3 regions of the Bradyrhizobium sp. SZCCHNGR1005 genome follow, and region 3 is predicted to be linked to each of the others. Evidence: predicted binding sites of a transcription regulator. Region 3 holds the regulator's gene; each other region holds the start of a gene.
The links. Region 3 encodes LexA, which represses DNA repair genes until DNA is damaged. Its sites were predicted from a motif close to TGTTCNNNNTGTGTTCNG; they were not measured.
Positions count from the first base shown of each region.

Region 1 (2,267 bases), on a different contig from region 3:
ATGACGTCGCCGACCACGCGGGCGGACTTCACGTATTTCTTGTCCGGCGTGTGCCCCTGCTCGTACATCGAGTACAGGATGCGGCGGTGCACCGGCTTCAACCCGTCACGCGCGTCAGGCAGCGCACGCGCCACGATCACGCTCATCGCGTAATCGAGGTAGGAGCGTTTCATCTCGTCGAGGATGGAGACGGGGCGAATGTCGGAAGGTCCGCCCGGCTCGCCGGGCTTCTCATCTTCAGTGTCGGACAATTGGGGATCCGGTCAGTTTTGCACGCGGAAATCGATGCGAATCATATAGCGCATCGCAGCCCCGCAAACCACCCCTCCCCGCACGGAAGGGGCGGCTTTTTCTGTTCGTTTTTCCAGTGACTTAAGGCGCTCGTCGGTCGAGGAAAATGCGGCGCCAGACCCGCGTTTCTCAACGCGCCCCGCCGGCGATCAGAACGGAATGTCGTCGTCCATGTCGCTGTTGCGGCCACCGGCCGGAACCGGCCGGCGCGGCGCTGGTGCGGATGACGGCCCACCGATGCCGAAATCGCCGCCTGGCTCGTCGGCAAAGCTGCCGCCGCCACCGCCGCCCCGGCCATCCAGCATCGTCAGCGTCGAGTTGAACCCCTGCAGCACCACCTCGGTGGAGTACTTCTCGACGCCGCTCTGATCGGTCCATTTGCGGGTCTGCAGCGCGCCCTCGATGTAAACCTTCGCGCCCTTCTTCAGATACTGCTCGGCAACTTTGCAAAGCCCCTCGTTGAAGATGACGACGCGGTGCCACTCGGTCTTTTCCTTGCGCTCACCTGTCGCCTTGTCGCGCCATGTCTCCGAGGTCGCGATGCTGAGATTGGCAATCGGCCGCCCGTCCTGGGTGCGCCGAATCTCGGGATCCTTGCCGAGATTGCCCACCAGAATCACTTTATTCACACTTCCCGCCATCACACTCTCCCGCGGCTCGAATTCCTGGACCGGTGCCCACCGGCCGATCGGCATGCGGCGGCTGGGGTCCTTCCTCAGTCGGCGGACCCTATACGCTTGTCGCGCCGGCGACCCGCCTTCTCCTTGATTATCCACATATAGCAAGCCGTCGCGCCACGTTCCAGCTTTGTTCGAATCCTATTCCCACAACCATGCGTAGAGTTCCCGTTTGAGGCGAAATTTGACCAAATTCCCGCCGGGAACCGGAATGAAGTTCCATGGCATCCCAGATACTTAAGCACTTTCATTAACTTATGATGCCATCAGAACTCCCATTTCGCGACCAGGGTGTGGCTTTTTAGCGACAGCATTTTGAGTTGAATCGCGTATCCTACACAAGCAATGACAAGCCGCCTCGGCGGTCGGACAGATTTGTTAGTTGGCGCTTTCCGGGGGACCCAAATGAAAGCGCGCAATGCGGGAGAACTTCTGATGAGAAAGATTTTACTTGGTGCCGTGAGCTTGATCGCCCTGGGACTGGTCACGCCTGCAAGTGCCGCCGACCTCGCTGCACGTCCATACACCAAAGCCCCACCTCCGGTTGCGCCGGTGCTTTATGACTGGAGCGGCTTCTACATCGGCATCAACGCCGGCGGCGGTTCGAGCCATAAGTGCTGGGATCTGGTTTCCACCGCAGGCTTCGGTACGCTGGCGACACCGTTGGACGAGGGTTGCCACGACGCGACCGGTGCGACGGCCGGCGGCCAGATCGGCTATCGCTGGCAGATGGCGAGCTGGGTGTTCGGCGTCGAAGGCCAGGGCAACTGGGCCAACTTCCGTGGCAGCAACGTCAATCTGCTGGGCGGCACCGCGCTTGTTGCCGCAGGCCTCACCGATCAGTCCAAGATCAACGCATTCGGCCTGATCACCGGCCAGGTCGGCTACGCCTGGAACAATGTTCTGGTCTATGGGAAGGGCGGCGTCGCGGTTGTCGGAGACAGGTTCAGGACCTTCAACGTTGTGGGCACCCTCGTCGACTCCGCTGACAACACCCGCTGGGGTGGAACCATCGGCGTCGGCCTTGAATACGGCTTTGCTCCGAATTGGTCGGTGGGCGTCGAATATGACCACCTCTTCCTTGGCCGGCATACCGTCGACTCGGTCACGCCGGCTGGCGCGTTTTCTGCCAGCGATCGCATCAAACAGGATGCCGATATCGGCCTGGTTCGGCTGAACTATCGCTTCGGCGGCCCGATCATTGCCCGCTACTAAACGCGCAAATCCTCTTCTCGGAAAGGCCGGCTTCGCGCCGGCCTTTTTGTTGGTTGCCGGTTTGGTTCGACGCCCCCTTGGCTG
Region 1 covers NZ_JAUEZC010000004.1:248,282-250,548, reverse strand. Annotated here, with positions in the region: gene gyrA (DNA gyrase subunit A) at 1-251, opposite strand, end outside; gene QXZ85_RS18915 (single-stranded DNA-binding protein) at 441-932, opposite strand; gene QXZ85_RS18910 (outer membrane protein) at 1,404-2,183, shown strand.
Region 1: QXZ85_RS18915 (single-stranded DNA-binding protein) is a predicted target of LexA. The motif match lies at 1,089-1,106, and genes of this name have one in related genera.

Region 2 (2,267 bases), on a different contig from region 3:
CTTCGATGCGCAGGTCGATGCGGTCCATCAGCGGACCGGAGATGCGCATCTGATAGTCCGCGGTGCAACGCTCGATCCGGTTGCGCTTGCAGGCATAGCCGGGCTCGAAGGCGTTGCCGCAGCGGCAGGGATTCATCGCTGCGACCAGCATGAAGCGGGCAGGATAGGTCACGCGATGGTTGGCGCGCGAGATCGAGACCTCGCCATTCTCCAGCGGCTGACGCAGCGAGTCGAGCACGCGCGGATCGAACTCCGGCAGCTCGTCCAGGAACAGCACGCCCTGATGGGCGAGAGAAATCTCGCCGGGCTTGGCGCGCAGGCCGCCGCCGGTCAGTGCCGCCATGCTGGCCGAATGATGCGGGCTGCGGAACGGCCGTCGCGAGGTCAGCGCGCCGCCCTCGATCTCGCCGGCCACCGAGGCGATCATCGAGACTTCAAGGAGCTCGGCCGGTGACAGCGGCGGCAGGATCGATGGCAACCGCGCCGCCAGCATCGACTTGCCGGCGCCGGGCGCACCGATCATCAGCAGATGATGGCCGCCTGCCGCGGCGATCTCGAGCGCCCGCTTGGCGCTCTCCTGGCCTTTGATGTCGCGCAGGTCGAGCGCGCTCGACGGCGCCTCGTGGATCTTCGGCTGCGGCCGCGACAGCACCTGCGTGCCCTTGAAATGGTTGGCGATCTGGATCAGCGAGCTTGCCGCAATGATCTGGATATCGGGGCTGGCCCAGGCCGCTTCGGCCCCGCACGCAGCCGGACAGATCAGGCCTTCCTCGCGGGCATTGGCACCGATCGCGGCCGGCAGCACGCCGGCGACAGGCGCAATCGAGCCGTCGAGGCCGAGTTCGCCCAGCACGGTGAAGCCGCTCAGCGCATCCGGCGGGATGGCGCCGATCGCGGCCATCAGGCCGAGCGCGATCGGCAGGTCGTAATGGCTACCTTCCTTGGGCAGGTCGGCTGGCGCCAGGTTCACGGTGATCCGCCGGGCCGGCAGCGCAAGACCCGACGCGATCAGCGCCGAGCGCACCCGCTCGCGCGCTTCCGAGACCGCCTTGTCCGGCAGGCCGACGATGGCAAAGGCCGGCAACCCCGGCGCAACCTGGACCTGCACGTCCACTGCGCGGGCTTCGATCCCTTCAAAGGCAACGGTAGTGACGCGCTGGACCATGCCGCCCTCCCCAACGGGTGGAAGGTAACTGAAGACGCCAGTAGCCGCAAGAACAATACATGAACACGAGGAGGCGCCGCTGCGCGGCAATCAAGGACATCCGCCGGAGCGAATTAACGTCGCCTTAGGCCCCACTCTGGATGCTCGTTCCGCGCGAGCGGATCCTCCGGGCCACAATCACCACGTCGTTCCGTCAATTCGACCATTGAAGGCCGCCAGTGCCAAGCATGCAGATCAAGGATAGCGAGCTGAGGCCGGCGGCACTTGCGAGAGCGCAGGCGACGAGCCTGCTGCAAAATATCGCCCTGACTTTGCTCTCGAACGTTGCGATCGCGGTCTCGCTCGCGCTGCTGATCTATCTCGAGCATGGAGGGACGATCATCTCCTCCTGGCTCGCCGCCGCGGTCGCCTTTGCACTGGTCCGGGCCTGGTGGATTCTGAGGATGAAATCCTCGGGAATGCTGGAAACCGATCCGCAGCGGGTGCTGCGGTCCCTGACCGTCGCGGCGTTCCTGAGCGGGCTGCTATGGTCGGTCGTGCCGCTCTGCTTCGGGGCTTTCCTCGCCACGCAGACGATATACTGCGTTGTCTTCATCATGGCCGGGACGACGACCGGCGCAATCATCCAGAGTCTCGCCTATTCGCCGCCGGCGATTGCGTTTGGCGCGCCGCTCATGGGGGCCACGCTGTCGAGGATGCTGATGTCCGGGAGCGGCGTCAGCTACATCATCGCGCTCGACGTCCTCTTCCTGACCTTGATGCTGTTCCGGGCTGCCCGCGTCGGAGAGCGCGGCTTCATCGCCAGCCAAGTCACCGCATTCGAAGCCACGGACCTTGCCTCCTCGCTTGCGGAAGCCAACAGCGAGGTGCTGCATTCCAACCGCGCGCTGGAACGCCTCGTGCGCACCGATGCGCTGACCGGGCTTGCCAACCGGAGTCACTTCCGCGACGTCGCCGACGCGGCGTGCTCCGCTGGGCGGGGCGTCGCGTTCCTGCTGTTCGACATCGACAACTTCAAGACGATCAACGACACGCGCGGCCATGAAGCCGGGGATCGCGTCCTCGCGGCGGTAGCCGACGTGCTCCGGTCCAGCTGCGAGGC
Region 2 covers NZ_JAUEZC010000002.1:611,408-613,674, forward strand. Annotated here, with positions in the region: gene QXZ85_RS08900 (YifB family Mg chelatase-like AAA ATPase) at 1-1,165, opposite strand, end outside; gene QXZ85_RS08905 (putative bifunctional diguanylate cyclase/phosphodiesterase) at 1,393-2,267, shown strand, end outside.
Region 2: QXZ85_RS08900 (YifB family Mg chelatase-like AAA ATPase) is a predicted target of LexA. The motif match lies at 1,214-1,231, and genes of this name have one in related genera.

Region 3 (2,267 bases):
TGAACAGCGCATCGGGATGTTGCTGCCAGACCGCGATATCGTCGGCCGTCACGGTCAGCCATCCGAACGTGAATATGTAACGACCGGGCTCAGTGATGCGCCCGGCCTTTTGCCAATTGATCTTGTTGACCACGGGCCATTCTCCCCCCCGGCGAACCATAACTTCCGCCGAGGGCCGAATGTTCCCATTTGTCTTCGCATCCGTTGCGCTTCTCAGTTCAGGTGATCGAGATCCGCCGCACCGGCGTCGTTTCGCTGCTGCTCGAAGCCTCGGTGCCCAGCGGCCTGCGCTCGGCCGGCTGCTTGGTCGCGGGCAATTGCAGCACGGTGACGCGTTGTCCCTCGCAGAGCTGGGTCACCAGCACATGCCGACCATCTGCGAACTCGATCGCATCATGGTGGCGATCGGGCACATGCTTCTCGATCGTGTTGAACTTGGCCACGCGGTCGCGGATCGTGCGGGTCCAGATCCAGCGGCTGTCGTAGCGAACGTCGTCGGCAAACGCCAATTCCGTCCCGGGCAGCATACACACGGCGACATTCGGCTCGCTCTCGGAGGCGAAGCCGCGGGTCGAGGTTCCGCGGAACGTCGTCGAGATCAGCGTTTCCCCGACTTTCGCCGGGCGGGACGCAACAGCATGCAGGCTATAGTCACACATCGGATCGCTCCTCGTTCGAGATAGCAACCCACGCTCCCCCCGGACAGGCGCAGGCCTCTATCAGAGTGGACATCAGGAACGATGTTAGCGCGTGCTTGACGGCAATTCTGCGCTGATCTGCACCCCGTACGGCGCTTCGCGATCACAAGCGTTTGAGCGTGTTGCATCGCGATCGAAGTGCAATCATCATCAGCGCCGTCGGAAGAGACCTCCAACGCGTCAGATCAAATTGCGCGCGATCCAGTTCGCGCGCGTGACGATCAGTACTTGCGGTACAGCCCGATCAGCTTGCCCTGGATCTTGACGCGGTTGGGCGGCAGGATGCGGACTTCATAAGCGGTGTTGGCCGGCTCCAGTGCGATCGAGGCGCCGCGCCGGCGGAAACGTTTCAAGGTGGCTTCCTCATCGTCGATCAGCGCGACGACGATGTCGCCGGTGTCGGCGGAGTCGTTGCGCTGGATCAGCGCCATGTCGCCATCGAGGATGCCGGCATCGACCATCGAGTCGCCGCGGACTTCCAGCGCATAATGCTCGCCGGAGCCGAGCATGTCGGCCGGGACGCTGATGGTGTGGCTGCGCGTCTGCAGCGCCTCGATCGGCGTGCCCGCAGCGATGCGGCCCATCACCGGGACGGCGACGGGACGATCGCCCTCGTCGATCGCCGGCGTGCTGGTGCGCACCTTGCCGAGATTACCTTCGATGACAGACGGCGTGAAGCCACGCCGGTTGTTCGCCGCCTGGGACAGTTCGGGCAGCTTGATCACCTCGATGGCGCGCGCGCGATTGGGCAGGCGGCGGATGAAGCCGCGCTCTTCCAGCGCGGTGATCAGACGATGGATGCCCGACTTCGAGCGCAGATCGAGTGCGTCCTTCATCTCATCGAAGGAGGGCGGCACGCCAGCTTCCCTCAGACGTTCGTTGATGAACCGCAGAAGTTCGTACTGTTTGCGCGTCAGCATCTCGACCAGATCCCCAGGTTGATGTGTCGTTCTCGCCCGAGACGTTCTTGTTCAAGACGCTCTCGTTCAAGACGTTCTCGTTTGAAGCGTTCTCGTTCGAAACGTCCTCAGTTCGCGGCGCCCGCAACATCTTCGAAACAAATCATGAACGGACACTATCTGTTCGATATGTGTTCTGCAATCATTAATTTGCAATGAAGGTGGTGCGCAAGATGCCTGCTCGATGCCCGCAAAATAGCTGCGAGATCCCTGGCGGTATATTTGGCAGCTGCACCCTGTTTAGTCTGGCAGCCTCAGAATCTCGCAGACGGAGCCGGCACTTGCCGCGGGCGCAAAAGCCGGGCGGATCACCAGGGCCTGCGATAGCGCGAGGTTGCCGAGCAGCGAGGAATCCTGATGCGTCACCGGCGTTGCGACCAGCGCGCCGTCGGCGCGCACCTCGAGCCGCGCGCGCAGATAGTCCTCGCGGACGTCGTTGGCGGCGAGGTCGCGGCCGAGCAGCGCAGTCTCGCGGGCAGGGTGGATTTGAGCCAAGCCCACGAGCTTCCGAATCAGCGGCACCAGAAACAACAGGCTGCAGACATAGGAGGAGACGGGATTGCCGGGCAGGCCGATCACGCGCATCTGGCCCAACCGTCCATGCATCATC
Region 3 covers NZ_JAUEZC010000009.1:190,398-192,664, reverse strand. Annotated here, with positions in the region: gene QXZ85_RS29405 (hypothetical protein) at 1-133, opposite strand, end outside; gene QXZ85_RS29400 (hypothetical protein) at 219-659, opposite strand; gene lexA (transcriptional repressor LexA) at 920-1,618, opposite strand; gene glp (gephyrin-like molybdotransferase Glp) at 1,898-2,267, opposite strand, start outside.